Regions from separate parts of the Methylophaga sp. UBA3613 genome, predicted to be linked through region 1. Evidence: riboswitches for the same ligand, from Rfam matches in the RefSeq annotation. Region 1 holds a riboswitch; the other holds the start of a gene.
What was found. Region 1 has a riboswitch for cobalamin ahead of B3S93_RS08370 (TonB-dependent receptor domain-containing protein). Riboswitches for the same ligand answer to the same signal wherever they lie in the genome.

Region 1 (15,885 bases):
AGTTGGCGCATATCCTTGGGGTAGAACTGATCCGCTTTGATATGTCCGAGTATATGGAACCTCATACAGTTTCCCGTCTGATTGGTGCTCCTCCAGGTTATGTAGGGTTTGATCAAGGTGGGTTATTAACCGATGCAGTCATTAAACAACCACATGCTGTGTTGTTGTTGGATGAGATTGAAAAAGCTCATCCCGATGTCTTTAACCTGCTATTGCAAGTGATGGATCATGGGACACTAACGGATAATAATGGCCGTAAAGCGGATTTCCGCCATATTGTATTAGTAATGACCAGTAATGCCGGTGCACAGGAAATGGGCCGCAGCTCGATTGGCTTTACCAAACAAGAGCATCATATGGATGGTACGGAAGCATTGAAACGTGCATTCTCACCTGAATTCCGTAATCGTCTGGACGGTATTATTCAATTCCAGCCGCTTACTAAAGAAGCGATTCTACGTGTTGCTGATAAAGCGGTGCTTGAATTGGAAATGCTATTGCAGGATAAAAACGTGACCATCGAAATTGATAATGATGCGCGTGAATGGTTGGCAGAGCATGGTTACGATGTACAAATGGGTGCCAGACCAATGGCGCGACTGGTACAGGAAAAAATCAAGCGTCCGTTGGCCGATGAATTGTTATTTGGCAAACTCAGCGATGGTGGCCATGTAAGAGTTATCCTGAAAAATGATGAACTGTTTCTGGATATCGTCAAAGAAACAGAATCTGTGTAACCCTAAACGACAAACCCGGTAGTTATTAACTTAACTACCGGGTTTTTTTATGTCTGTTATATTCCAGAATCCCAGCTTATCGGGACTTATATAACGGTAAGTTATTCACCTGTTTCACAAAATCTTCACATCTTTATATAACAGATGTCGCTAACTCACTGATTATCATAGAGGTGATCTTAAGTTGTTGAATGTAAACATATATTTTAGTTTGAGCATTTTTTGACCATTTTGTGCAGAGTGCTTAAATATGAACAGCTTAGAGACTAACTCCAAAGTTAAACACAGACTTATCCACAGAAAATGTGAGTAACTTTACCGTTTGATGACACAGCAAAAAACAAGCCAAAAACCTCAAAAAATTCTTTAGAGCTCTATGCCTTTTTGAGCACGGATACCATCACGAAATGCATGTTTGACATCCTCAATCCGGCTGACGGTATCAGCCGCTTCAATGATGCTGTCCGGTGCTCCGCGGCCAGTAATAATCACGTGTTGCATTGCCGGGCGGGCAGCTAAATCAGCTATTACTTTATCTGCATCGAGATATTTCATTTTTAAGACAATATTCAGTTCATCCAGCAGAACCACGTTGATACTGTCATCCTGTAACATCGTTTTAACAATATCCCAGCCTGCTTCTGCGGAAGCTTTATCCTGCTCCAGGTTTTGCGTATCCCAGGTAAAACCATCGCCAACCACGTGATAACTCACCTGCTCAGGAAATCGACGATAAAAAGCTTCTTCGCCAGTACTCATCGCCCCCTTAATAAATTGCACGATACCGACTTTCATATCATGGCCCAATGCTCTGGCAATCATGCCAAAACCTGATGAACTTTTACCTTTGCCGTTGCCAGTTATGCACAGCAATAAACCTTTATCCTTAGTGGCTTTTTGGATCTTCTGATCAACCACTTCCTTGTGACGTTGCATGCGATCTTTATGGCGTTGGCTTTTCTCAGAATCAGTCATAATTTTCCTAAAATAAAACAAAAAATATTAATAATGCAGTTTCAAGCAGTTCCACCATTGCGCCCGCAGTATCACCGGTAAACCCGTTTAATCGACGCTCCATCAGGTAGCGTAGCAACAGAAAAACCAATAACCCAAACAACAGGGCAAACAGGCCGACACTGAATAAAGCCAATACACCGATTAGAAGCATCAACCGTCGTGTATGCACGCCAGATTGCTGTTGTTTGAGGATGCTGCCTAAACCGTGGGGCCGCACATAATCAGTGGTTAAAAACAATAATGGTAAAGCTGTGCGGGCCAGTATCACAGACCAGATTAATGCCCACCAGTTCTGTTCGGCGAGTAAAACTGTCAGCATGACAAACTTAATTAACAGCACTAATACGATTGTCACCACTGCAATAGGGCCAGCTGCCGGGTCTTTCATAATGCTTAGGGTTTTAGCTTTATCGCCAATGCCACCCAACCAGGCATCGGCACTGTCAGCCAATCCATCGATATGTAATGCCCCGGTGATGGTTACCCAGACCGCTAATACCAATATGGCGGAGACCATTGGTGACTGAGATGTCAGGTTCCAGCCCAGAAGGCTTAACACGATACCGATTAGTAAGCCGACAACTGGATAAAACAATAACGAGCGGCCAATATCCTGTGCAGTAAATTCACCCTGCAATCTGACCGGCAGAATAGTTAAAAACTGCAGGGCGATTAACAAAGCTCGCATTAGTTGATGGCTCCGGCGATGGCCGCTTCTTCAAACGTCGCCATTTGATTGTGCAGAGCGCAGGCCATTCTTAGTAACGGAATAGCAACGGCTGCGCCACTGGCTTCGCCTAACCTCATATTGAAGTTCACTAAAGCCTGAGCCTCAAGCGCCTGTAAAATCTTGCTATGCCCGGGTTCGGCGCTGTGATGACTGAATAAAAACCACTGCCGACTACCAGGACAGATTTGTTCAGCAGATAAAGCCGCCACGCTACTAATAAAGCCATCAATCACCACCGGCAGACCAGATTTGGCGCAGTGTAAATAACTGCCGACCATGGCAGCAATTTCAAAGCCGCCCAGGTAACGCAAAATGGCTAAGGGAGAATCCAGATGGTTTTTATGTAATAACAAGGATTCTTTAATGATAGTTGCTTTATGCGAGACGCCTTCAGCATTTAGTCCGGTGCCTGGACCGGCCAATTGACTGGCTGGTAGATTCAACATCGAACAGGCCATTGCACTGGCTGCTGTGGTGTTGCCAATTCCCATATCACCGGCGATATAAAGCTGGGCGCCGTTCTGCATGCAGCATTCGACATTATGTTGACCAATCAGCATGGCTTGTTGGCATTCGGCTTCAGTCATCGCAGCTTGCTGGTGAAAGTTGGCAGTACCATTAGCAATCCGCTGATCTTGCACACCTTTAATCTCTTCCAATTCACTGACCGTGCCAACATTGATCACGTCCAGCGAAGCATCCAAATGCTTCGCCAATACGCTAATAGCCGCGCCACCACTGGCGAAATTACGAATCATTGCGGCGGTAACGGATTGTGGATAGGCCGAAATATTTTCTACCATTACACCATGATCAGCTGCATAAACGGTGATATGCACATGATCGGCTTGGGGCGTTGTGCCTTGCAGTGCTGCCAGTTGCACTGCTAATTGTTCGAGTTGACCTAATGACCCTGCCGGTTTGGTCAACTGGCTTTGTCGCGTTAACGCTGCATCTGCAGCATTTTGGTCAATCGCTTTGGCAGGTAATGTTAACCATTGGGTGAAGTCGATCATTCAGTTTCCTTTCAAAGCATGCGGCAAACCGGCCACGGTGAGGATGACATTATCCATCAGCACAGCAAGTTGTTGATGCAGGCTGCCGGCTTCATCACAAAAGCGCCGGGTCAATTCGCCCATCGGCACAATGCCCATACTGGTTTCATTGCTGACCAAAATGATGTCAGCCTGTAGAGTTGGCAAGGTCTCAAGTAATAGTTGGATTTCGTTAGTTAATAAATTCTCATCATCGGTGAGCAGCAAATTGGTCAGCCATAAGGTCAGACAATCCACCAAAATACATTTATCTGCATCGTCCTGTTGCTGCAATGCAGCGGCAAGATTTAGCGGTACTTCGATAGTAGTCCAATGAGCAGGGCGTTGCTGTTGATGCAATGCAATACGCTGCTGCATTTCACTGTCATCAGCACGAGCCGTCGCCACATAGCAGACGGCTAATTTACTGTTGATAGCGCGTTGTTCAGCCAGTCTGCTTTTACCGGATTTTACACCGCCAAGGATCAGGGTTTTAGCCATTTGCTGCCTTTAAAATAGTCAGTAGTGCTGTGGTATCCATATGCTGCTCAACCATCTCTGCCAGTCGTTCAATATCTGCTTCCCGCAAAGCATGATAATCCGAACTGCTTACGTTATTCAGTCCAGCCCATTGCAGCAAGGCATCACAGCTTGTTTGCTGTTCAAAAAGTCCATGCAGATACGTGCCGATAATCTGATTATCTTCGCTGATCGCTCCATCCGGGCCATGCGATAACTGTAGCAGCGGACGCAATAAAGCTTTGCCTTCGGTGACACCGGCATGAATTTCGTAGCCACTGATGGCAGCATTATTGAATAATAACTGTCCCTGATTTTGCCGTAGTTGTTTCTCGGCATGCAGGGTAGTGTACATATCCAGTAAGCCGAGACCTGTTTTGCAAGTGCCAGGCAAACCCTCAACGCCAGTTGGATCATCAATCTGCTTACCCAGCATTTGAAAACCTCCACAAATCCCCAGCAGTTTGCCCTCGTATCGCAGATGTTTTTGAATCGCTGCAGGCCAGCCTTGCTGTTCCAGCCATTGCAGATCAGCGCTGACATGTTTGCTACCTGGCAGAATGATCAAATCGGCTGGCGGTATCGGTGAATCTGGGCCGATAAATTGTAAGTTTACGTTTGGGTGCAGCCGTAATGGATCCAGATCGGTATGGTTGCTGATACGAGGCATGACCGGTACGATAACGTTCAGCACATTTTCGGCTTTTTTCACCTGAGTAATATTAATCGCATCCTCGGCCTCCAGATGCAGACCATGCAGATAGGGCAGAACGCCCAGAACCGGCTTGCCAGTGCGTTGCTCCAACCAGTCCAGACCGGATTGCAATAAGCTGATATCACCGCGAAAGCGATTAATTACAAAGCCTTTAACACGCTGTTGCTCAGAAGCTGACAGAAGATCCAAAGTACCCACCAAGTGAGCAAATACACCGCCACGATCAATATCAGCAACCAGGATCACTGGACAGTCCACGGCTTCAGCGAAACCCATATTGGCAATATCCCGATCGCGCAGATTGATTTCTGCCGGTGATCCGGCACCTTCCACCATTACGACATCATATTGTTTAAGCAGACGGGCATGCGATTCCAATACTGCCGTCATCGCGGTTTTTTTATAGTCGTGATAAAGGCGGGCATCCATGTTGGCAATGGCTTTGCCATGAATAATGACCTGAGCACCGGTATCACTGTTGGGTTTCAGCAAAACCGGATTCATATCGATATGCGGCGGCAGGTTGCAGGCCTGGGCCTGAACGGCCTGAGCACGACCAATTTCACCACCATCTGCTGTAACAGCACTGTTCAACGCCATATTCTGCGGTTTAAAGGGTGCGACAGAGTAATCCTGTTTGACCAGCCAGCGGCATAACGCCGTTACCAGTGTGCTTTTACCAGCATCCGATGTTGTTCCCTGAACCATTAAAGTCTTAGCTGTCATGGTTGTTCGACCTTCTGTAATGCGGTTTCCAGACGTAGCCAGTCCTGTTCAGTAGCCGGTAAGCCAAACCTTAAGGCTGCCGGTCGATCGAATAATCGACAGAGAATACCTTGTTGGGCCAGTTGATGATGAATGCTGGCAGCATGAGCGGTTTTAACCCATTGAAATAAGGCGCAACCGCCGCTGGGTGTTAATTTATATTGACCGAGCAGCTCTGTCAGTCGTTGGGCATGTTGCGGTAAATACTGACGCGATTGCTGTTGCCAGTTTTTATCAGCTAATGCCTGCGAGGCAATCCATCTGGATGCTGTAGCAATCGGCCAGGGGCCAGATTTTTCGGCTATTTTCTTTAACAAATCAGGGTGTGTGATCACAAACCCGACTCTTACACCGGCCAGGCCAAAAAACTTTCCCAGCGAACGTAAAATGATTAATCCATGCTGGCAAGGAAGTGGTGCCAGACTTTGCTCTGGTATGATATCAAGAAACGCTTCATCGACGATCAACCAGCCATTACGCATTTGCAAACGTTGTTGCCAGTTTAATAAACGTTGTCTATCAAACGTTTCACCGCTGGGATTATTCGGGTGAATAACAATCACCACATCAAACATATCAATCTGTTGATCCAGCTCAAAACTTTCCAGCGCGACCACTTCATGACCGGCTACCTGCCAGCAATGGCGATGTTCTTCGTATGCTGGTGAAAGAATAGCAACGCGACAAGCTGATCTTAATGTCGGTAAGATTTGTATGGCGGCCTGCGATCCGGCAACTGGCAGAATATGTTCACATTGATAATACGCTTTAGCCTGATCGATTAAATCATCTTCATTTTCAGGCAGTCTTGCCCAAATTTCTGCCGGGATCTGTTCTGGTACGGGCCAGCCGTTTGGGTTTATACCAGTAGATAAATCCAGCCATTCCTTTTGAGCAATGCCATATTGTTTGGCATAAGCTTGAATTCTGCCGCCGTGATTAAGCATAAATGATCCCCGTAACAATCCCTATGACGGAAAGCCATAACAACACACTGTAAGACACTAATCTTAGAGCACGCCCAATATCATTTGCTTCAGCAATATTTGACGTGCCGAGCAAGGGGCGTTGGTGCCATTCACCGTGATAACAAGCAGCCCCACCGAGTTGAACATCCAAAGCCCCCGCACCAGTGGCCATTACCGGGCCGGCATTTGGGCTGTCCCATAACGGTGCTTGCTGATGCCAGCAACTCAATGCCTTTTGAGTATTGCCAAGCAGGGCATAACTTAAAGCGGTCAGTCGGGCGGGTACAAAATTTAATACATCATCCAACCGAGCTGCCGTTTTACCAAAATAGAAAAAGCGTGGAGTTCGATAGCCCCACATGGCATCCAGCGTATTGACCAGACGGTAGGCAACCGCTCCGGCTGCACCACCGATAACAAACCAGAAAAGCGTACCAAAAACGGCATCGTTACCATTTTCCAGCACGGATTCAATCGTCGCTTTATTCACATCAATATGATCTTTATCACGACTGACAATTCGGCTGGTCAATGTTCTGGCGTGTTTGATATCGCCTTGTTGCATGGCATGCAGAATAGGCCTGGCATGGTCAAATAGACTGCGATGACCCAGGCACAGCGTTAACAGCACCACGGAAAATAAGCTGCCCCAGAACGGAATCTGGCTGATCAGGTAAGTAAGAACCGTTATTGGAACCACACAAATGACCAATGCCAGAATACCCAAAAAAAACTGAACAAACCGATGATGATGGGAGTGATTAAGACGTGCTTCGATTTTGTTCACCAAAGTGCCGAAGCCGACCAGAGGATGGAACCGTTTCGGTTCACCGACAAACCAGTCAATGATCAAAGCGCTGAGCATGATAATAAAGGTCATGACTTAGTATTGTTTTCCCAGCGGTTTTCAAAGATAAGTTCATCCAGAGGCTGACGTTGTCGCCAGTTTTCCTGCTCCAGCATGGGCTGTTGGTAAAAATCATCAACATGACCCAGACACAGAATCGCCACCGGGCAGGCCCCATCAGGAATCCCCAATAAATCGGCTAATTTTTGGGGATCAAATAAGGAGACCCAGCCCATGCCCAATCCTTCGGCACGGGCAGCCAGCCACATATTCTGAATGGCACATGAGACCGATGCCAGATCCATTTCCGGCAGGGTGCGGCGACCAAAAATATGCGACTCACGTTTATCCATCAACGAGACAACCAACACTTCAGCGCAATCCTTGATGCCTTCGACTTTCAGCTGCAGAAATTCTGTTTCACGCTCACCCAACGCCTTGGCAGTCAGCACTCTTTCATTTTCAACGATTTGATGAATAGCATTGCGGATGCCGGTATCGGTAATCCGAATCATCCGCCAAGGTTGCATCAGTCCTACGCTGGGAGCCTGCCAGGCTGCTTGAAATAATCGCTGCAGAATATCCTGATCGATTGGATCAGCAATAAAATGCCGCATATCACGACGCTCACCAATAGCGCGATATACAGCCTCACGATCCTGGTCATTAAAGCGGTATTTATCCTGACTCATGGGGTAAACCAGCGGGCAATGAGTTCAGGGGCTGACGGAAAATAAAAGTGGATATAGCTGGCGGTCAGGCGTTGTTGCTGAAACACGGCTTCACTGACTTTATTGCCATTCGGGCATTCAGCATAGATGATAGCGGCCGGTTGGGTTTCCAACATGGAATGGTGGTAGGTATGCCCACGTAAAGTGTGATTATCAAGAGTGACTTGTTGCAAAGCCAAGGCTGTCAGTCTGGCTTGTAATTTGGCATCAGCTGCCAGCACGCCACACATTTCAGCCTGATGGCCATTTTTATCAGTCAAGGAACGGCATAGATACAACATGCCACCACATTCAGCCACAACCGGTTTATTGGCATTAATGTGTTCACATATCGCCTGGCGCATCGACATATTTTGGCTGAGTGTTTCCAGATGCAGTTCAGGGTAACCACCGGGCAGATAAAGGCTATCCACCTCAGGAAGCGTTGTATCCGTTAATGGTGAAAAAAATATCAGCTCAGCCCCCATAGCGGCTAAACAATCCAGATTTGCCTGATAAACAAAGGCAAACGCTGCATCCTTAGCCACGCCGATGCGAAGATCTTTTAATAATGGCGGTAAAGCTTCAACAGGTTCGTAGTCTAGTTTGATTTGCGGTAAAACAAATTCGGGATTGAGCTGAATGCTATCTGCCAGTCGGTCCAGACGCTCAGTCAAATCCGTGAGTTCATCAGCCTGAACCAAACCCAGATAACGGCTGGGCAGACTTTCAATTTGACGAGGCATATTAGCAAGGCAAGGTAAATCGTTAGGTAAAGCGGACGTCAGCATTTCAGCATGTCTGGCACTGCCCACACGATTGGCCAGAACACCAGCCAACGTCACATCCGAACGAAAGTTGGCTAAGCCGAATGCTAAAGCGGCAAATGTTTGTGCCATGGCACTGGCATCAATGACCGCTAACACCGGGATTTCTATAATGGCAGCTAAATCAGCTGTGGAAGGCGTACCATCAAACAAACCCATCACGCCTTCAATCAGAATGATATCTGCCTGTTTGGCGGCGTCGGCAATCAATTGTCTGGAGTGAGTTTCACCGACCATCCATAAATCAACTTGATAAACCGGATGGCCGGAGGCAAATGACAGGATCATTGGGTCCAGAAAGTCTGGACCCACTTTGAAAATTCGGACCTGTTTACCCTGACGTCGATAATGCCACGCCAAGGTCGCGGTAACGGTTGTTTTACCTTGACCTGAGGCGGGGGCAGCAATAATCAGCGCAGCGCAGGTTTGCGGCTGCTGTGACATTAACGTAGCTGATTACTGCGCTGGCTCAAATTCGCAAAACGGAAGCTGATATGAATCACCGCGGCAGCAGCAATATAAAAGCTTAATTTACTCAGGTTGCCAGGATAGGACTGGACAAACCGGGTCAGATACTCAGCCATGGTTGGATCGACATAACGACCTGAAAACCAGTAAAAACCACCGCCACTGAACAGGCCGGCAACTGCGGTAACCGTCACCAGCGTCATCGCCAGTGTAAACAGAGCAGTCCAGTTAAATTGGTATTTGGATTGAAACCAGCGACCTGCCAGCCACAAACTTCCATATGCAGGCAGTAAAAAGCCATAAGATGGCGAAACACAGAAATTACTGGCGCCGCCTATGTATACCGACATCAAATCCAGCACAACAGCCAGACCTAAAAAAGCCGGAAACCACAATTTTGAGGCCAGATAAAATCCGGCGAGCATAAATACTGCCCAGGAGGCGCTGGGTAAAACGTTGATATCGGCGAAATGATGACCACGAGTCATCACCATTAATAAGACAAGAAGTGCAGCCACGATCAGTTGCTGACGTAGAGATAATAACGACATTGAGGTTCTCCGATGTGCTCACCCGCACAACTTGGTTAATAGCATTTTCGGTCAACAGACCAGGATATTTCAGGCCGGTCTCCGGACTCATGAGCGGTGTTGTCACCGGTTGAACACCTTCCCGTAATAGATACAGTGGCGTAACGTTCAACCTGAACTCATTTACCGTTGCGGGGGCAGTGTCGGGTTTATCCAATGTTTGGCTGCACCGACTTCCCGTTTCATCACTTTCGCGACACCTGAAACTGCCGACAGAATAAGGATTAGCAAGCTATATTGTCAATTTGGAAATCATTAATTGTCCTTATCAGGTTTGACGATAAGCCATGGGAGATTTAAGATGCGCGCCTCTTCAGGTGCTTTGATATCCATCAGAGTTAAACGGGAAGTTGGTGAAAATCCAACACTGCCCCCGCAACGGTAAACGTTGAAAATGCATCCAATCAGCCACTGCGTATTAATCGTGGGAAGGCGGATGTACTGGCGCAAGCCACAACGTGAGTCCGGAGACCGGCCTGAAGTTCATCACAACCGAATCGTGTTGTGTGACTTTATTAACCTGGATCGCGGGTGAGCGTATCCCTAGGAGACAATATGAAACCTTCAACAAAGGCCATGCCTTTGCGTGTCAGTGCACGACTGACTTTGGCGGCACTGGCTACTTCCACCTTCTCTGTTACGGCTCTGGCTGAACAGGAATCCCTTGATGCAATGACGATTACGGCAAACCGTATGCCCACGGAAAATGCATTGGCCCCGAATACCGTTATCACACGTGCGGATATAGATCGTTTGCAGATTAATAATTTGCCCAGCTTACTGTCACGGTTTCCAGGTATGGATATTTCAAATAGCGGTGGCTTGGGGAAAAACAGCAGTGTCTATTTACGAGGCACAAATTCAGATCATGTGCTTTTTTTAGTTGATGGGGTTAAATGGCATTCTGCTACATCAGGAGGGGCTGCCATCCAGGACTTTCCGGTAAATCAGATTGAACGAATTGAAATCGTACGTGGACCGAGGTCTGGTTTGTATGGTTCAGAGGCGATTGGTGGCGTCATTCAGATATTTACCCGGCAAGGTAAAAACCAGGATCCAACTCCCTATGCTTCGGTGGATATTGGTAGTCATAATACTAAACAGGCAAGTGCGGGCGTAAGTGGAGGTAATGAAACGACTCGTTATCATGCCAATTTCTCGCATCAATCAACCAATGGAATTAATGCCAGAGAAGAAGATAATCCGGATCATGATGGTTATCGAAATAATAGTGTTTCAGCAAAAATTGATCACGATATCAATAAGGACTGGAGTGTTGGAGCGAATTTTTTACGCGCTCAATCACAAAATCATTATGATAGTTTTTCCCTGACCGAAGATTTTTATGCTGATAATATTCAACAGGTTATGGGTGTAAATTCACGTTATCAATTCACGGATAATTGGCTAATGTCCTTTAATTTATCTGAATCCCGCGACGAGTCAGATAATTATGCGGATGGTACTGCCGATGGCACGTTCAATACTCGTCATCGGTTTTTCAGTCTGGTTAATACTTTTATGCTGTCAAAACAGCAACGTCTCAATGTTGGGCTGGATTATGATAACGATCATATTGAGGGCACGATTGATTACGATGAAACCTCACGTGATAACAAGGCGATTTTTATCAGCTGGCAGGGGCATGCAGGTAATCACAGTTGGTTATTAAGTACACGTCATGATGATAATGAAGCCTATGGGGAAGAAACTACTGGCACTGCAGAGTGGGGCTATCAATTAACACAGGCACTTCAGTTTACGGCGAATGTAGGAACTGCATTTAAAGCCCCAACATTTAATGAACTTTATTATCCAGATGTTGGTTTTTTTGTTGGCAATCCCGATTTAGAAGCCGAAAAATCCAAAAACTATGGCGTTGGTTTGTTAGGCAACACGGATTGGGGTACTTGGGGAGTTCATGCTTTCCAGAACAAAATCCGTGATTTGCTGGTGTATCAATTTCCCACCACTGAAAATGTGGCTGAAGCCAAAATTAAAGGTCTTGAGTTCGATTTGGCTACAACGCTGATGAATTGGCAGGTACAGTTCAATGCGACTGTGCTTACACCCGAAGATGAAGAAACGGGTAATAAGCTACCACGCAGAGCACAGCGCTTCGCGAATCTGCATGTTGATCGTCAGTTTGGTGATTGGTTAATTGGCGGCAGCTGGAAAGTCAGTGATTATCGTTATGATGATGCCGCTAACAACACGCGTTTAAGTGGTTATGGTCTGGTGGACTTCAGAGTGGCTTATCAGATAGATAACGACTGGTCAGTTAAGTTAAATGCAATGAATGTATTCGATAAGGAATATCAAACCGTCAACAACTTCAATACCTTAGATCGCACTTATATGTTGTCTTTACATTATCAGCAATAAGGTAATTCATTGTTGCATGCTCAGTCATTGTTGGCTGAGCATAACTGCTTAATTTCACCATTATTAATAAAGCCATTTTCCAATATTTCCTTAAATCTCTTTCCTGAGGTTTATTTCTCTAAGCCACTTAAGGATAAAGCTGGTCAGCAATAAGGCTTATCTTTTAGAATGTCAGGATTTTCCAGCTATTTCAGAGTTGTCATGACCAATCTTAAAGACAAAGGTTTTGCTACCCGCGCAGTGCGTGCCGGACAGGTAAGAACGCCCGAAGGTGAACATTCCGAACCGATTTTCCCCACATCGAGTTTTGTGTTTGATAGCGCGGAACAGGCGGCAGCACGATTTGGCGGAGATGAACCGGGAAATATCTATTCACGGTTTACCAATCCAACCGTACGTACTTTTGAACAACGCCTGGCGTCATTGGAACAGGGTGAGTCCTGCGTGGCAACAGCTTCGGGCATGTCCGCTATCCTTGCTACTTTTATGGGCTTATGCGCTGCCGGAGATCATATTGTTTCTTCACGTAGTGTGTTCGGTACGACACGGGTTTTGTTTGATAAGTATCTGAGCAAATTCGGTTTGCAGACAGACTATGTGCCGTTAACCGATCTGGCAGCCTGGAAAGCGGCGATCAAGCCCAATACCAAAGCGTTATTTCTGGAAACACCTTCCAATCCACTTAACGAAATTGCTGATTTAGCTGCATTATCGGCTTTGGCTAAGCAACATGACTGCCTGTTAATTGTTGATAACTGTTTCTGTACACCGGCGTTGCAACTACCATTAGTACTCGGTGCCGATATCGTCATTCACTCGGCGACCAAATATATCGATGGGCAAGGACGTTGTGTGGGTGGTGCGGTGGTCGGCGATGCGCAACGGGTTGGAGAAGAGGTATACGGTTTCCTGCGTTCAGCAGGCCCCACCATGAGTGCATTCAATGCCTGGACTTTTCTGAAAGGTTTGGAAACACTGGATTTACGCATGAAAGCGCATTCAGCCAATGCCAATCAACTGGCACATTGGCTGCAGCAGCAGAAACAGGTTACCCAGGTGTTTTATGCGGGGCTCGAGTCACATCCAGGACATCAGTTGGCAAAACAGCAACAATCTGATTTTGGTGGCATTATTGCGTTTGAAGTCAAAGGCGGACAGGAAGCTGCCTGGAAATTGATTAATGCCACACAGTTTATTTCGATAACGGCCAATTTGGGTGATACCAAAACCACTATCACCCATCCGGCCACAACAACTCATGGTCGAGTGTCAGTTGAGGCGCGAGCTGAATCAGGTATCAGTGATGGCATGCTACGTTTATCGGTAGGCTTGGAAAATGTTGAGGATATTCAACAGGATATACAGCGCGGTTTGGATCTGCTTTAAGCCTGACAAGTAAATAACTGAACTATCGGCATAAAACCTGCATATTGAGTCTGAAATAAAACAATTCGCGTCAGGAAATCGTCAGTAATGACATTTTCTGCCGCTTTTCAAGTCAAACAGGTTGTTTTTATGCAGAGAATATTGAAGCTATTACTGGCACTGCCGCTCATCTGGTTTGCGTTACCCGCACTCGCGGATACTAACCCAAACGCTGATGTACGCATCATTATTGATGTCTCTGGCAGCATGAAACAAAATGACCCCCAGAATCTACGATCGCCGGGCCTGAGATTATTAGGTGGGTTGATGCCGGGTGATGCTGAAAGTGGTGTCTGGACCTTTGCCCGCTACGTAAACATGCTGGTGCCATTACAAAAAGCTGATGATACTTGGCGAGAACGCGTTCAGCAAAAATCCTCCGAAATTCACTCTCATGGTTTATTTACTGATATTGAGCAGGCGCTGCAAAAAGCCACAGCTAATGTCAAAGTTTCTGATCCAGCCAAGCAACGCAGCATTATCCTGTTATCAGATGGTCTGGTTGATTTGCATCAGGGAAAAGCATCCAGCGATCAATCACGGCAGAACATCATCAATAAATTGTTGCCGCAAATAAAACAAAAAGGCTTTCGTATACATACCATTGCCTTATCTGAAGACGCTGATCACGAACTGCTTAAACAATTATCAATGGCTACAGATGGCTGGTATCACCAGGTGGATAATGCGGATGAGCTGGAACGTGTTTTTCTGCATCTGTTTGAACAAGCCACTCAACGTGACTCGGTTCCACTTGTGGATAATCGATTTACCATTGATACCAGTGTCAATGAAATGACGATATTGGTGTTTCGTGAAAATGAAACCGATGTCACCCAACTGGTTCAACCGGATCAAAAAAACCAATCATATGAAACTCATGAGCCATCAGTAAGCTGGATGCAGGAAAAACATTTTGATTTGATTACTATCGATCAACCAATGTCTGGAGAGTGGTTTATTGATGGCAATATCGATCCGGATAACAGGGTAATGGTATTGACAGATCTGCGGATGGAAACAATTGATCTGCCAAATAATATTCTTGCTGGAGAGCAGTTTGATATTGTCGCCAAATTAACCGACCATGGTAAACAGATTGATCGACAGGATTTTCTGCAACTGGTTACGGCAGAGTTAAGCACTCAACCATTGCAGGGTGAACCGATCAATAACAAAATGACCTTAAATAACCAGACGGCGACGTTTATGGCAAATTTGGGCAAGCTGTTTGACAGCGGACAAAATGATATTGTGATCACAGCAAAAAGTGATACATTCGAACGTCAGCGGCGACAATCCGTCAACGTAGTAGCGCTGCCATTTGATGTCACTGTTACTCAACTGGATGTTGATAGTCGCAGTCATCGACTGTCTATGTCTGCTGATGCCAGTATGATTGATCCTCAATCTCTGCAAATCTCTGCTTTACTCAGTGCACCAGATGGCAGTGAATTCCCCTACGAAGTATTACGGCAGTCTGAAAATGCCTGGCAGTTGACAGTGGCCGATTTACAACCTGAAACCGCTTATCAATTATCGTTGCAGATTCGGGGGGAAACTCCGGCTGGCCGTAATGTTTTTTTACAACCCAAGCCTATCCAGTTGCTTGACGAAGCAGCCGGTGCGTCACTGACAATTACTTCAGAAACGCCTATTGCTGCCGAAAAGGTTAATGATGAGCCATTTGAACCGGTGATAATAGATCCTGTTGCGGATGAACCTAATGCAGAAATACCTAAATCAACCTTCGAGCTTTCTGACACAGTCATTTTAGCTATTGGTAATGCCGTTATTGTGTTGTTATTAATAATGGGATTCTGGTTTTGGCATCGCAGCCGTCGCCGGCAGCTTTTACCTGGAGACTTATTATAAATGTCGATGACTGATCCGGTTTTTCAATGGCTGGCCTATGAGCTGGCAGCCATCTATGCTGTTTTGTTTATCTGGATGTTTATCCGTGCGCATCGCAAACATAAACGCACCAAAGCTGCAGCGGCACGTACTGCCAAATTAATCAAAAATAACTACGAGCAACGTGTGGCTGCATTAGGCAGTCAACTGAGCGAACGCTATGGATTAAGCGGTGAAGCACTGGATTCAATGGTCGAGGAATTGGTGCTACGTGAAAAAGAAATTTTTAAATCA
Region 2 (15,885 bases), 310 kb from region 1:
CGAAGTTCATCAGATTTCACAAGCTATAAGTGATCATTTGTGCTGGCAGTCGGGTGCCTATGCCGAGATCTGGCTGGGCGAAAAATGTGTCTATCAACCGGGTAAATCTGAAGAACCGTTTTATGGGGATCGCTATTTACCACGTAAATTTAAAATCGGTATCGCCATTCCACCTGAAAACGACAGTGATGTACTGGCCAATGATATTGCGCTAATTGCCATTATTGAAAACAACGAATTAGTTGGATTCAATGTTGCCGTCGGCGGCGGTATGGGTATGACCTATGGTGAGACCGCAACTTTTCCGCGGTTAGCCACCATGGCCGGTTTTGTGCCAAAAGACCAGATTGTCAAAGCCTGCGAAACCATTGCTGCCATTCAACGTGACTTTGGTGATCGCAGTGTCCGGGCGCATGCTCGTTTTAAATACACCATTGATGATCATGGTATTGACTGGTTTAACGAAAAATTTACCGAATACCATGGTGAGGCGATGACGGCTGCCAGAACCTTTGAGTTATTACGCAATGGTGATCGATTTGGCTGGATCCAGGGTGAAGATGGTCAATGGCATCTGACCTTATATATTTACAGTGGGCGGGTTAAAGATACTGAAACGCTTCAATTGCGCACAGCATTGCGTGAAATCGCCAAAATCCATACCGGCGAATTTCGCATGACCTGTAATCAGAACCTGATTATTGCCAATATCAGCCCTGAACAAAAACCGGTTATTGAAGCATTGGTTGAGCAGTACCAACTGGATATCGGTGAACGCCGTCCGGCCTTGCGTTTAAATGCGATGGCCTGTGTAGCATTGCCTACTTGTGCTTTGGCGATGGCTGAATCAGAACGATATTTACCCACGTTTCTCAGTAAGCTGGAACAAATAATGAGTGATGTGGGCCTGCCGGAAGAGCTGATTAATATCCGCATCACCGGCTGTCCGAATGGCTGTGCCAGACCTTATCTGGGTGAAATTGCGTTAACCGGTAAAGCGATCGGACGCTATAACCTGAATCTGGGGGCTGATTTCAGTGGTCAGCGACTAAATCGTCTGTATCTTGAAAATGTGGACGAAGCCACCATCCTGAATACGCTAAAACCAATGATTGAACAGTTTGCTGCTGAACGTGAGAAAGACGAGCATTTTGGCGACTTTCTAATCCGTGTCGGTATCCTCGGCGCCGAACGCACACCGGAAATGATGCATAAGCCTTTGAAAGATTGACATAAAACACAGAGACACAGAGGTTTAAAAGAAATCTATCCGCAGATTTCGCTGATTGACGCAGATTTTTGTTAAACGAAATATTTAATTTGTCTCGGGTTACGCTACGCTAACCCGACCTACAAATTTCATTTTTTTATTAATCTGCGAAAATCTGCGTAATCTGCGGATATTTCAAAACCTAATTCATTCGGCGGTATTTGATACGTTCCGGCTGATGATCTTTGCCATAACGCTTGAGGTAATCTTCGGCATATTCACTATAGTTACCTTCAAAAAACACCACGCTGGAATCGCCTTCATAGGCAATCATATGGGTACAGACACGATCCAGGAACCAGCGATCATGCGAAATGACTACTGCTGAACCCGGGAAGGCCAATATGGCTTCTTCCAATGCACGTAATGTTTCCACGTCCAGGTCGTTGGTCGGTTCGTCGAGTAATAAAACGTTGCCACCTTCTTTAAGCAGTTTGGCCATATGCAGGCGGTTACGCTCACCACCGGAGAGATCCTTCACATATTTCTGCTGATCTGAGCCCTTAAAATTAAACCGTCCACAATAGGCACGAGAAGGGGTCTGATAATTTCCGACAGTAATCATATCGGCACCATCAGCTATTTCTTCAAATACCGTTTTCTTGCCATCCAGTTCACGTGCCTGGTTTACATAAGCCAGCTGCACGGTACTGCCGATTTCGATTTCACCGGAATCGGGTTTTTCTTCACCGGTAATCATGCGGAACAAGGTAGATTTACCGGCACCGTTAGGGCCGATGATGCCGACAATTGCACCGGGGGGAATCGTCAGACTGAGATCTTCGAATAACAGTTTGTCGCCGTAGGATTTAGTGACGTTATGCAGTTCAATCACTTTGTCACCTAAACGCGGGCCAGGTGGAATATAGATTTCCTGGGTTTCATTACGTTTTTGAAATTCTTTTGAATTCATTTCTTCAAACTGTTTCAAGCGCGCTTTTGATTTTGCCTGACGACCTTTGGCTCCCTGGCGTACCCACTCAAGCTCAGCTTGAATGGCTTTATTGTGTGAGGCTTCCTGTTTCGATTCCTGTGCCAGACGTTGATCTTTCTGTTCCAGCCATGAAGAGTAATTGCCTTCATAAGGAATACCACGACCACGATCAAGCTCAAGTATCCAGCCCGCGGCATTATCCAGGAAATAGCGATCATGGGTAATGGCAACTACGGTACCGGGGTATTCCTGCAGGAAGCGTTCAATCCAGGCAATCGATTCAGCATCAAGATGGTTAGTCGGCTCATCAAGCAATAACATGTCCGGGTGATCGAGTAATAACCGGCATAATGCAACACGACGACGCTCGCCACCGGATAACACCGCTACTTTGGCATCCCAGGGCGGCAGGCGTAACGCATCTGCTGCACGTTCCAGAGCATTGTCCAGATTATGACCATCTTTGGCGGTGATCAGATTTTCCAGTTCACCCTGTTTTTTAGCGAGTGCATCAAAGTCGGCATCCGGTTCGGCATAAGCTGCATAAATCGCATCCAGTTCATCCAAAGCGGCTTTGACATCTGAGACTGATTCTTCAACGATTTCCCGAACGGTTTTGCTGTCATCCAGCTCAGGCTCCTGAGGCAGATACCCGACCTTCATATTCGGCATCGGTCTGGCTTCGCCAATATAATCTTTATCCTCACCGGCCATGATGCGGAGCAGGGTAGACTTACCAGAGCCATTTAAACCTAATACACCGATTTTGGCACCAGGGAAAAATGACAGGGAAATATCTTTTAAAATTTCGCGTTTTGGCGGCACGATTTTGCCAACGCGGTTCATGCTATATACGTATTGAGCCATTTTAAAATCCAATAAAACAGGAGTTCAGTAGAAGCGGTGATTCTACCTGAAATTACTTTTGGATTCGCGGGCTGAGCGAAAATCTTTTAATGAAAAAATTAGTCATCAATTAAAATCAGCTTACCGGTTTGTGGATCTCGATATACCTGACCAACAGCTTCGTAACCACTACCATCCTGCACCTGCTGCTGCATAGTATCTGGCATTGTTGGCAGTTCCTTACCGAGAGTGATTTCCTGCGGCTGTACTTCAAAATGATCCTGTAAGTCCGAACTGAACGCGACCAGTGCAGCGATTAACCCACAGGCAAATACCAGCACAATATCAATCAAATTGGCCAATGGACCTAACGGATCTTCATCGGTATCGAGAAATGAACTGCGACGCCATTTATCCATTTTGCTGTTCCAATTCAGTTAAAGCAGCGTCATACCAACGCCGACGCATCCGACCAATGACAAAGCCGATCATGCCAGCCAATAAGCCAATAACCGTGGTATCAAACGCCACTGTCATCGCCGTAGTCAGAATTTTTAGTTGTCCTTCGCCTAATGCGGCGAGGCCTGGGCCCAAGGGAATCAAGGTGCCCATCAACCCGAGCATGGGTGCCAGTCTGGTAATAAAATCGGCCCGTTCAATTCGGCGTTTGCCCAGAGCAATCAATGCTTGGCTATCAGAATGCTGTGATAAACGGGCGATTCCCCAGAAGCGCTCGCCAATGGCAATACCGGTTTCATATACGGCCAAACCGACAAAAAACAATAACGCCCAGACGACCGGGGTTAATAACAGTCCGGTCAGCTGGTGCATTAATTCCAGTGAAAAATGTGGATACATTACATAGCTCCTTTACGACCGCGCCATAATCCTGCGGCAACGATTACTGATAATGCCAGCAACGTCCACAGCCAAAGCATTTTGCTATCGGTGGAGCTGGTTTCTGTAGTGTCCTCAGCAGCTTGATTGCTATTCTCGATTTGCTGGCTATCCTGCTGATTCAATTGTAATTCCTGTATATGAGTTGGAGGGGAGGCTGTTTCTGAAGTCTGTATTCGGCTTCGTGCCAATACGGCTTCCAAAGCTTTAGCCTGATCCGCATCGAGATGTGATTTCACAAAATCATACATTGGATGATTCGCATGGGTATGACCACTTCCGGGAATGCCTTTTTCAATAATATTGGCAGCAAACTGCTCGGCCAATTGTTTTTGAGTATTCAAATCAGCATCCCAGAATTCTTTATCTATGGCGACCAGCATCACTGCCAGGATATTGGTTTGCACATGTTGTTGATGACTATCACTTAAAAACTCATCCAATCCTAATTGCAGGCTGTCATCAACATAAACGGCTTTTACCTCTTCCCACACATGGTCAGTAATGATTTCCGGACTGGTCACCTGCCACCCCCAAAGATATTCGATAAATTCACTGCCCATGGTGCGCGCACCGGCATAACCTTCATTCATTAACGGCTTAATCCATTGTGGATTCAGATAACGGGCACGCAGCTCTCCCAGCAGGACTTGTGGCAAGTCATCGATTCGCAGATTATCGTTGTTACTGTGATTAATCACCGCGCTGCCTGGTTGCTGACCACTAACTGTTTCCACCGCCAGATTAAAACCACCCAGATAATCAAATGCATCATTGTTATCCATCAGGCCATACAGATTACTGGCACGACCCAAAAAGGTTTGTGACACTCCGGCAAGTTGCTGTTTGAACAAGTCCGGTTGCGATTCACCCTGCAAACCACTGCCATAAGCATGTGCCATACGTTTGATAAATACGTCAGCCAGTTCACTGCGATCTTCCCAGGCAGCTGAACGTTCAACCAGACGATTAATGCCAGCACCATAAGCCCCCGGGGCAATACCAAATACACGAAGGCTTGTTTCACGACCTAATTGTGCCGGATCGATATCCGGTTGTTGGGCCAGCCGTTGTATGGCCTCATTTACCCAATTGGCGGCCACCAAGTTTTTATCCAACGCTTCATCGCCGCCTTGTTGCCATTCACCTAAAGCTTCCAAAGCAGCGTTAAGGGCGACAGCCAAAGCAGGATAATCACGGATAATCAGATCCCGACTGGCATCCAAGGCCAATAAGCTGGCTTTATCCAGCAATACCAGATGTTCGCCATATAAATCCCGGAATAAACCTGAAGTGGTAAACAACACATCCAGCCGCTGTGGTTGTTCCTCATTTAATGGCAGACGTTCGAGACCTTTGATAATGCCACGGCTATTCCATATCGGGCGGACACCCAGCAGCTTCATACCAAACGCAATCATGGCACCTTCATCCCGCACTGAATCAGAGGCCCATAAAATCACCCCTTGTTTATTGCGATCGCCTACTTCATGACCTTCAATATTGCCCTTTTCGCCGGCCAAGACCGGTGCGGCCAGTTGTTGACCGATATCAAAACCCACACGGGTTGGCAGCAGGCTGCCATCCAACGCATAAAAATTACGGCCAGTGGGCAGAGCATCCGGCGTGCGAATGGGATCATTGCCTTTCCCCGGAGAGATAAAACGACCATTCAAACCATTCAAAAGCGCTTCAATCTCAGCCGCTGGAGACATTTGCAATTTTTGATAGATAGCTTGACGTTGAGCCTCGCTGGAATCGGTGTTGTCCAGAATTGAGTTCATCATGGTATCGAGTCCATCCGCGGACCAATCCCGGCCAAATACATGCAGACCCAGTGGCATAAAGGTCTCTTGAAAATTTGTCAGATAATGACCGACTTCATGCAGTAGAAAATCATCATCAATTTCATCGAAACCGGCACCACGCACTTGCAGCTCTTCATCCATGCTGGCGATCAATTCATTACGCAGACCCATAGTTTCGATTTGTTCACGCAGGCTGCGAATAGCCCGATCCCGTGTGGCTTTATCTGAAGCAGCTTCGGCGCTTTCAATCAACTGACGTAGTTGTAGCAGATCGTCATAAAGTTCAGTGACGGCGAGCGGGGGAGTCAAATGATCGATGATAACTGCCTGTCCACGGCGTTTGGCCTGTATGCCTTCACCGACGCCATCGACTATATATGGATAAAGACCCGGAACCTCACCGGCAATAATAGCGGGGTAATCATCTTCACCCAGACCTACACTGCGTTTGGGTAAAAACTCATAGGTTGAATGTCGACCAACATGCACCATAGCATCAGCGTTAAATTGCGACTGAATATAGTGATAAAACGCCAGATATTGATGTGGCGGAGGGAAAGACATATTGGCATGCAACAGTTCTTCGTGAATCTCCCAACCACGCGGTGGTTGCGGGCCGATAAACACATTGCCAAATTGCACGCCGGGAATCAGTAATCGATTATCCCAGACCATCACTTTGCCGGGTACTTCACCCCAACCGCGAATACCTTCAATCTGCATTTCCAATAATGCATCATGTAAGGATTCGCTATGCTGCCAGTCGGGCTGATGGCCTTGAGCAGCTGCATCGATGATCTGCTGATAATCCTGTTCCAGCTGATTTAATAAATCCAATGCTCGACTGCGGCCGGGATGACGTAAACCATCCAGTGCATGATGCAGATCCGTGGATGTTTGCTGCATAAATGCCGTTAGCAAATTGAGTTGAGATTGGCGAGTTGTCACACTGTCCAATGCCAGTGCCTGCTCAATAGCATCACGCATCCGCTGCTGTAATGCTGCCAAAGGACCATCAATCATTTCAGCCTGAACAGTTGCCGGTAACTGTTTGAACCAGCGTTGATATTCATCCGCTGTCATGGTGTTGGCGACCTTGGACATCGCTGATAATGCTTGTGCGTCTTCAGGTAAATTCACCCCTTTAAGTTGCAGCATATCCAGCAAAGATTCCGCATCTTTTGGCAGCTCACCAGTCTGATAACCTGCATTTTTCAGGCTATTCAATATTTCCAGCAGACTTTCAGGCACATTCAGATTATCAGCACCGATATTATGTCTACCGGGGGGATGGTTGTAATACACAATGGCGACACGCTTATCGGCATTGTCTTTTTGTTGTAGAGCCAGCCAGCCTTGCATGCGCAGTGCCTGACGGTTTATATGTTCTTTAATTGGTAGACTTTGCGTCAGCTGGGCCCCGGTTTGTGGGTCCATCTTTGCAGGCTCGGTCAATGCCAGAATCTGTGGCTGACTGACACCTTGCAACTCCGGCATGGCAATCCGATAATGAATCGAATCGCGAGGAATACCCTGTGAAGATAAGGCATAATCCGCCTCACTTAATTTATTAAGACGAATACCTTTTAAAACCGGAACATTAAGCTCAGTAAATAATTGTTCAACCTGCTCACGACCATCACCACCACCAATCACAAAGTCCTGAAAAGAAACGATTCCCCATGGTGTGTTTGGCAAAGATTTGTTCATCACCTTTTTGATCGTCTCAATAGCCTCAACACTGGGTTCGCCCCAGGCGGCCAATACGGAAACACATTGACTGTTCAGCGCCTGACAATACTGCTGATGCAGTTTCCATTCACCTGTTAAATCGCCGGTATCATGATCGACCAACCAGACAACAGGATTTGTTGTATCAAGTTGTTTGGCTAGTTCAGTTGGGCTTAACCATTGAGTTTTATCGTCTTTATGCAAAGCAAAGCGTAAAGCCCCAACAGGTTGTAATTCGGCTTTTTTACTGCCTTCTGTGAGCAACATGTCCAGCAGACTGCGTGAATTCTCTGTCGAACGGTTAACCCAGTAAGCACGAGCCTGTAACCAGTTAGCATACTCGGGATATTGAACCTGTTTGGCCTCTAACAGAGTTGTTGTGCTTAATGAGGCTTTATCACTCAAGATATGATTAGGAATAGATTGTGTAACCGGATCGCTATTTAATTCGATAAGCCGCTGGTCACTATGTAAAACATAGCGTTTTTGATCATTGTTATATTGCCGAACGAGTAATCGTTCCACAGGATCGCCAAATACACCAACCACTAATATGCTTGCACTGTTATCAATTAATTGCTGTAAGTCAGCATCAGTCAAAGCATTAAGCTGACTGACCGTGCGGATTTGAATGTCTGCATCAGGCTGTTGTTGTAATAATTGATGTGCTCCAGAGACCAAAGTCGGGGCAGAGCGATCTGACACAATAACCATTACATGATGCTCACTGGCATACGCACTTGAAGTTATCAGAGAAAACAACAGGGCAAATAGAAAAATGGGTCGGTGAAAACACAAGCGATATTTAACAATATAAGACATCAGACATCCTGCCGTAGCAAAAGCAGCTACCAGTTAGGTAAATAGCGGGCAGGGGACAGTATGGGTGTAATCTCGGAACGTTCAGGCACCCCGCCACGACTCCTTAGTTAGCTTCGGGCCGGTCTCCGGACTTACAGCTTAGCCATATTGGGGGCTGATTTTCTTTACTGGCCATTACGAATGTTGGCGATGAAAGATAAAAACAGACCCTCGGCATCATGTCTCGTCTTCCCATACTGTTAAGTACAGTGACTGTCGATCTATCAGGCAGATAGCGACCAGAGCAATGAAATAACTGTTTACCGTTGCGGGGGCAGTACAGGAATAACCAAATAAGAGGCGCACCTGTTTCCCGTTTAACCTTAATCACATGTAGCAATAAAGGCACCTGAAACTGCCTGCGATAATACAGACAAATGGTAATCAGTCAAACTATGCGATATTGGCAGTAATACGTTAATAAGACTGATCGTGATTTTGAGATAGTATTTGGCTGAACGTTAATAGCCCTTAGCTTTCATAGTCAGTAAGCTGTTTAATACTATGGGTAACTAATCCATAATCAATCACGACATTAAATTCAATAGAAGGAGAGTAAATATGGAATGGATATTACTAGGGATTGTCGGCCTGCTGATTTTATATGTGATTATTGAATACAATAAATTGGTTCGGCATCGCAATATCTTCCAGAATGCATTCAAACAGATAGACGTTACACTTAAGCAACGTCACGACATGATTCCGCAGCTGGTCAGCACCGTTAAAGGCTATGCCAAGCATGAACAGGAAACGCTTAATGGGGTAATTGAAGCCCGCAATCAAGCAGAAAAAATGCGTGATCAAACCGACTCGGGCGATGCAAAGTCAATGCTGGCGCTTGGACAGGCTGAAGGTGTGTTAGGTAAAGCAATGGGCGGCATCTTCGCTTTATCAGAAGCTTATCCGGATCTGAAAGCGGATGGTGCTTTCCGTGATCTGATGGAACAGCTGACCAGCATTGAAAACAAAGTGGCAGCCTCGCGCCGCGGCTACAACAATACGGTGCTTGAATATAACAATGTTCTGGAAACTTTTCCGACCAATATCCTAGCCAATATGTTCAGCTTTACTCGCGCCTCAGAGCTGGAGTTTGATGACCGTGAAGCGATTCAAGACGCGCCCAAGGTTGAGTTTTAAAAATGGCTGCAATGAGCAGCTATCAACTGGGTGCAAATGCCCGAAAACAAAGTCGATTGATGATGACTTTGTTTATTTTTTCTGTGGCGTTGATTGCAGCCGTGATTGCCTCGCTGGCTTCTGTCAGGATGAGCGGCGACAGTATTAATCAGACTGAACAATTAATGGTTAACTGGCAACTATTTGGGTTGGTTGCTGCCGGCGTTGCTATGGTGATTGTTCTGACCTCTGTTTGGAAAATAGTCACCATGGGCGGTGACGGTGCAAAGGTTGCTCAGGCTTTGGGAGCGACTGATATTAACGAGATAACCGGTGATCCCTTGGTTACACGTTATCAAAACATCGTTGAGGAAGTGGCGCTGGGAGCCAGCATTCAGACACCGCAGGTTTTTATCATTGAAAACGAACCCGGAATTAATGCTTTCGCTGCGGGTAGCTCTCCCGATAATGCGGCTATTGCCGTGACTCGTGGCGCATTAACGTTATTGAATCGTGATGAGCTGACAGCAGTAGTCGCCCATGAATTTGCTCATATTCGTAACCTCGATATGCGGCTCAACCTTCGTGTAATCGGTTTGATTCACGGCTTGATGGCACTTTATGTTGTCGGACGGATTCTGATGCATTCAGGTGGGCGCGGCAGAAAAGGTGGTGCTCAAATACTGTTAATCGGAATTGCTCTGATTCTACTGGGATTACTAGGGGCTTTTATGGGAAAAATCATGCAGGCAGCGATATCTCGTCAACGTGAATATCTTGCTGATGCGGATGCCACACGTTATACCGGTGATCCTATTGCGTTAGCGGGCGCGTTAAAAAAAATAGGGGCCCTCAGTCAACAAGGTGCCAATAAAGTCAGACATGATGAACTGGAAGAGGCTAGGCACATGTTGTTTGCCGAGCTTTCAAATAAAATGTCTGGAATGCTGTCTACACATCCACCTTTGGTAAAACGAATACAGGCGCTGGAACCCGGGTTTGACCCGGAGATTAACGGCTGGCCTGAGATAGAAAATGCTCCATAAAATAATTATCCCTCACCCCAAATAATACCTATTTGAAGTGAGAGATAATGGTTAACACTAATTATAGCGTCTGCGTAATAAATCGTTTACCAGGCAAAGTAACACGTAAAAGCCAACCAGTGGAGCCAATCCATAGACTAGTCCGGCTTGCAGTTGTGGGAGGTACGGTAAAGACAAGGCCATTGCAATGGTAAACCAGACATAGGCGACATATAACACCAGGAATAAGAAGCCTTCAAATCGATTTAACGTGCTTCCCAAAAAGAATAAGGGTAAACATAAAATCGCCACAGCCAACATAACAGGTACATCAATCTGCATCAGCTGTTCGCTTGCCAGTAATGGAGTAGGGGAAAACAAACCCGACAAACCCAATACCGCCAGAATATTAAAGATATTGCTTCCTACCACATTACCAATAGCAATATCCCGTTCACCTTTGATGGTCGCAACAACAGAGGTCATGACTTCTGGAAGTGACGTGCCAGCGGCGATAATGGTTAAGCCAATAACGGCTTCACTGACACCAAACGATGAGGCAATCGTCACCGCACTTTGAACCAACCAGCGCGCACCCAAAACCAGCAAGGCTAATCCGACGATAATTAGTAATATATTTAGCCAGGTCGGTGCCGGTTTCTCATCAACCTCTACTGTTGCATCAATGCCCGTTTTTTTGCCCTGATAAAACAGAAACACCGTGTATAAAATAACACCAGCTAACAAAATGGCTGCTTCAAGTTTGCCAATGGTGCCATCCTGAATCATCCACAACGCGACAAAACTGATGCCAATCATTATCGGTACGTCTTGACGGATCAATTGTTGTGAAACCATCAACGGCATGATTAAAGCCGCGAGACCGAGAATAAACAGAATATTGAAAATATTACTGCCCACCACATTGGCGATGGCCAGTTCAGCCTGACCGGAAAAAGCCGCTTTGACACTGACAGCCATTTCAGGAGCACTGGTGCCAAATGCCACCACCGTTAAACCAACCACTAAAGCGGGAATTCCGAAACTGGTTGCTAAACGCGAGGCGCCTTTCACCAGTAATTCAGCTCCTATAATCAGTAGAATTAATCCTGCAACCAACATCAACCACGTCATCTTTTTATCCTTGATAAATGCTTTACAGTGAGATCTTGTTCACCATAAAGCATTAATTATTAATTACTTAGCGTTTAAATTTAAATCTGAATTTATCTACATAATGGCGTCCAGTTTCTTTTGCATTTCTTCAGCAGAAAGTCGTAATTGTGGCAGACCTTTGCGTAAGCGTTGCTGGCCCATCCAAAACACAATCGGTGCAGCGATAAACACCGATGAACTTGTACCAATCACGATACCGAATAACATCGGTAGAGCAAAACTAGCTACTGCGCTGCCACCGGCAACTGCCATCGGTATTAATGCCAGAAATGTGGTGACTGACGTAAAGACCGTTCTAGTCAGCGTTGAAGTGATACTTTCATTAAGTAATTCCAGCATCGGTTTGTCAGGCGTTAAGCGTAGATTTTCCCTAACCCTGTCAAACACTACCACTTTGTCATTCACCGAATAACCAATCAATGCCAATAACGCAGCAACCGCCGTAAGATTGAACTCTACCCCGGCCAGTACAAAAAAACCGATGGTTTTGGTTAAATCTAACGCAATGGTTAATGTAGCGGCTAAAGCAAAGTGGTACTCAAAACGGATCCACAGATACGCCAGCATGCCGAATCCGGCAAATACAATGGCCAGAATAGTGGCATCGCGGAAATCACCACTGACTTTTGGTCCAACCATTTCAACACGCGGAAAACTGGCATCAGCCGATATTTCCGTTACCGTGGTTTTGATGGTTTCAACCACCTTACCACTCGCTACTTGTTCGGCTCCTTCCATAGGTAACCGTACAAGATAATAGTCATTATCTCCAAACTCCTGGATTGCTGCCTGGGTAAAACCTTTATCCTGCAGGGCTTTACGCAGTTGTTCAACATTGGTATCTGGCGCCTGCACTTCCATCACCGTGCCGCCGCTAAAATCGATGCCATATTTCAAACCGGGTTGAAAGAATAAACCAATTGCTGCCAGTGACAGGATGGCAGAAACGGTAATACCTACAAACCGTCCCCGCATAAAATCAATCTTGCTATTGCTGAGACGATCCAGCGACTTTATACCCGAAATACTTAGTAATGCCTGTTTTGGCATCCGCTTTACCCGCCATTCCATCAATAACCGGGTAAAAGAAATCGAAGTAAACATTGACGTAATCAGACCAATCGCCATTGCCACTGCAAAACCTCGCACTGGACCACTGCCAAACATAAACAGCAGACTGATCGCGATCAATGAGGTGATATTGGAATCCAGGATCGTACTATAAGCGCGTCTGAAACCGGCATCCAAAGCAATTAGTGCACGTTTGCCACGACGGGTTTCTTCGCGGATCCGTTCATTTATCAGGATATTGGCATCAACTGCCATACCAATGCTCAGAATAATTCCGGCAATTCCAGGCAGTGTCAGTGTCGCACCTAATACACTCAACACACCAAAAATCAGACCTATATTGAGCGTCAGACTCAAACTGGCAATAAAACCCCAGCTGCCGTAAATAGCCAGCATAAAGACCAATACCAATATGGCACCAATCACCCCTGTAGTAATACCCATCGAAATGGAATCACTGCCTAAATCCGGTCCCACCGTACGTTCTTCTATAACGTTTAGTGGTGCGGGTAATGCACCGGCACGTAACAGCAAAGCTAGTTCATTGGCTTCTGCCACCGTAAAGGAACCGCTGATTTCTCCACGACCACCAGCAATGACACTGCGGATAACCGGAGCGGTAATAACTTTATCGTCCAATACAATCGCCAAAGAGCGGCCAATATTGTTCTTGGTCATTTCACCAAACAACCGGGCACCTTCTTTATCCAGCTCAAAACTGACCACTGGCTGGCCATTTTCCTGACTGAATACCAGATTGGCGTCCTTAATATGCTGACCTTCAAGCGCCACCCGCTCTTCCAGAGTATAGACTTCACCTTCAGTCATACCCTGAGCTTTGATTACACCCGATGTTTCTGCATTAGCCGCCCAGTGAAAGGTCATTTTGGCGGTGGTTCCAAGCAGGGTGCGGATATAACCTGGATCATCCACCCCAGGTAATTGCACCAGAATGCCATCACTACCTTGTTTAGTAATAGTCGGGTCAACCAGACCGCTTTCGTTCAGACGCTGCCGAACAACTTTCAAGCTATGTTCAACGGCATCTTTCGTAAGATTTTCGCTATGCGCTTTAGTGGGGGTAATGGTTAAGCGATTATGGTCATCCTCTATTGAAAACAAGGCCAAACCACCTTTTGGATCTTTTATATAGGAACGAGCGATTTGCTTGATTTCAGTCAGGCGGTTGGAATCTTTTGGGATGATAATCAGCTGGTTTTTATTGACTGAAACTGGCTGAATAAAGATTCTTGCCTCACGTAAAGCATCTGTGATCTGTTCAGCTAATTGCTGATGATCATTTAGTCGTAAATCATCGATATCCACCTGCATCAGCAAATGGGAACCACCACTAAGATCCAATCCTAATTTAAAGGTATTGTCGGTAAACCAGGAAGGTAAATGTTGTGTCGTAGACTGCGGCAACACATTAGGCAATGCACTAAGCAAGCCCACAATAATAATCAGACTGAATAAAACAGCCCGTGAATAGAATGAACGCATACATAATCCTCGAAGAAAGCTTCGTTAAACAAAAAAGTTTTTAAAAGGATTATTGGAGTGGAGGTGCGCGATTTAACGGTAAATGATATTTGCCGTCACTGATAATCAGTAACGTCAAATAATACAGATCCTCAGCAAGCAATAGTGCCGCAGCAGGAAGTATCAGAACAGATGAATAAACCAGCCAGTGTTGTTCGTTATCACCATCATCTACACTTGGTGTAGCCAGATTTTCAATATCTAACAGGGACCGGAAATGATCACGTTGATTAGCTAAGGTAAGCTGATCGAACTCGGCGACAAAACCGGAGTGGGCTGAAACCGTTACCTGACGGAAATCTACCCAGCCAGCAAAGGCCAGGCTATTAAGCAAAAATAGCAATACAAACAGTTGCCAGAAATTGGCAGGGTGCTGGTCAAGCTGCTGTGTGTGGAGATGTTTCATGAACTTATTCGCTATCAAGTGCACAAATTGTGAGCTTCGCCAATAAAACAGTCAATGAAAATTACAGCAAACATCTAACTATTTTAAGGAAGGTATTTTATGGGTTTATTAATGGAAGGCCAGTGGGTCGATCGCTGGTATGACACAGATTCCAATCAGGGAAAATTTATTCGCAGCAAATCACAGTTCCGCAATTGGGTGACTGCTGATGGAAGTGCCGGTCCAAGTGGAGAGGGTGGTTTTAAAGCTGAAGCGGGTCGTTATCATTTATATGTTTCTTTAGCCTGTCCATGGGCACATAGAACGCTTATCTTTCGCAAACTTAAAAATCTGCAAGATATGATTTCCCTTTCGGTAGTCAATCCATTGATGCTGGAACATGGCTGGACCTTTGATTACGCGGAAGGGGTGATTGAAGATCCGCTGCATCAGGCGAAATTTCTGCATCAGATTTATACCACTGCCGATCCAGATTACAGTGGACGGGTAACGGTACCGGTGTTGTGGGACAAAAAGCAGAACACGATGGTCAGCAATGAATCTGCTGAAATTATCCGTATGTTCAACAGTGCATTTGATTCAATCGGTGCCAAGGCCGGTGACTATTATCCCCAGGCGTTAAGACAAGAAATTGATGCCATTAATGATGATGTCTACGACAACATTAATAATGGTGTGTATAAAGCGGGTTTTGCCACCACACAACAGGCTTATGAAGAGGCTGTTTTTCCATTATTTAATGCATTGGATGAGGTTGAAGAGCGTCTGAGCAAAAATCGCTATTTAGTCGGTAATGATATTACCGAAGCAGACTGGCGATTGTTTACCACATTGATTCGTTTTGATGCCGTGTATCACGGCCATTTCAAATGCAACCTGAAATGCATTGAAGATTATCCGAATATTTCTGAATACGTTCGTGAGTTATATCAATGGCCCGGCGTGGCTGAAACCGTCAACATGCAACACATCAAAAATCATTATTATCGTAGTCATAAAACGATTAATCCAACGGGTGTGGTTCCTGCCGGGCCAATCTTAAATCTGGATCGTCCACATACCCGACGCTGATATCAATGCATGGTGGCAAGATAAAACATCACCGCAGCATCAATAAAACCAAAGGCAATAATCCCCATAACAAGATAGTGCCAGAAAGTTAGTTTGGATCTCATAAAGTCTCCCGTTAATTGATGCTA

Region 2: linked by a shared signal. The riboswitch ahead of B3S93_RS06980 (cobaltochelatase subunit CobN) and the one ahead of B3S93_RS08370 (TonB-dependent receptor domain-containing protein) in region 1 are both predicted to bind cobalamin.

The regions. Positions count from the first base shown of each region.
Region 1 is NZ_DFLS01000006.1:456,816-472,700, reverse strand. It holds gene clpA (ATP-dependent Clp protease ATP-binding subunit ClpA) at 1-737, shown strand, start outside; gene cobO (cob(I)yrinic acid a,c-diamide adenosyltransferase) at 1,104-1,712, opposite strand; gene B3S93_RS08415 (adenosylcobinamide-GDP ribazoletransferase) at 1,720-2,442, opposite strand; gene cobT (nicotinate-nucleotide--dimethylbenzimidazole phosphoribosyltransferase) at 2,442-3,500, opposite strand; gene cobU (bifunctional adenosylcobinamide kinase/adenosylcobinamide-phosphate guanylyltransferase) at 3,501-4,019, opposite strand; gene B3S93_RS08400 (cobyric acid synthase) at 4,012-5,478, opposite strand; gene cobD (threonine-phosphate decarboxylase CobD) at 5,475-6,464, opposite strand; gene cbiB (adenosylcobinamide-phosphate synthase CbiB) at 6,457-7,365, opposite strand; gene bluB (5,6-dimethylbenzimidazole synthase) at 7,362-8,024, opposite strand; gene B3S93_RS08380 (cobyrinate a,c-diamide synthase) at 8,021-9,313, opposite strand; gene B3S93_RS08375 (hypothetical protein) at 9,313-9,888, opposite strand; cobalamin riboswitch at 9,944-10,146, opposite strand; cobalamin riboswitch at 10,226-10,421, shown strand; gene B3S93_RS08370 (TonB-dependent receptor domain-containing protein) at 10,483-12,312, shown strand; gene B3S93_RS08365 (O-succinylhomoserine sulfhydrylase) at 12,514-13,698, shown strand; gene B3S93_RS08360 (vWA domain-containing protein) at 13,786-15,612, shown strand; partial or broken gene B3S93_RS08355 (hypothetical protein) at 15,613-15,885, shown strand, end outside.
Region 2 is NZ_DFLS01000006.1:142,956-158,840, reverse strand. It holds gene B3S93_RS07000 (NADPH-dependent assimilatory sulfite reductase hemoprotein subunit) at 1-1,231, shown strand, start outside; gene ettA (energy-dependent translational throttle protein EttA) at 1,413-3,071, opposite strand; gene B3S93_RS06990 (DUF2149 domain-containing protein) at 3,170-3,469, opposite strand; gene B3S93_RS06985 (MotA/TolQ/ExbB proton channel family protein) at 3,462-3,908, opposite strand; gene B3S93_RS06980 (cobaltochelatase subunit CobN) at 3,908-8,308, opposite strand; cobalamin riboswitch at 8,408-8,715, opposite strand; gene B3S93_RS06975 (LemA family protein) at 8,909-9,487, shown strand; gene B3S93_RS06970 (M48 family metalloprotease) at 9,490-10,512, shown strand; gene B3S93_RS06965 (calcium/sodium antiporter) at 10,570-11,625, opposite strand; gene secD (protein translocase subunit SecD) at 11,722-14,241, opposite strand; gene B3S93_RS06955 (hypothetical protein) at 14,291-14,686, opposite strand; gene B3S93_RS06950 (glutathione S-transferase family protein) at 14,786-15,757, shown strand.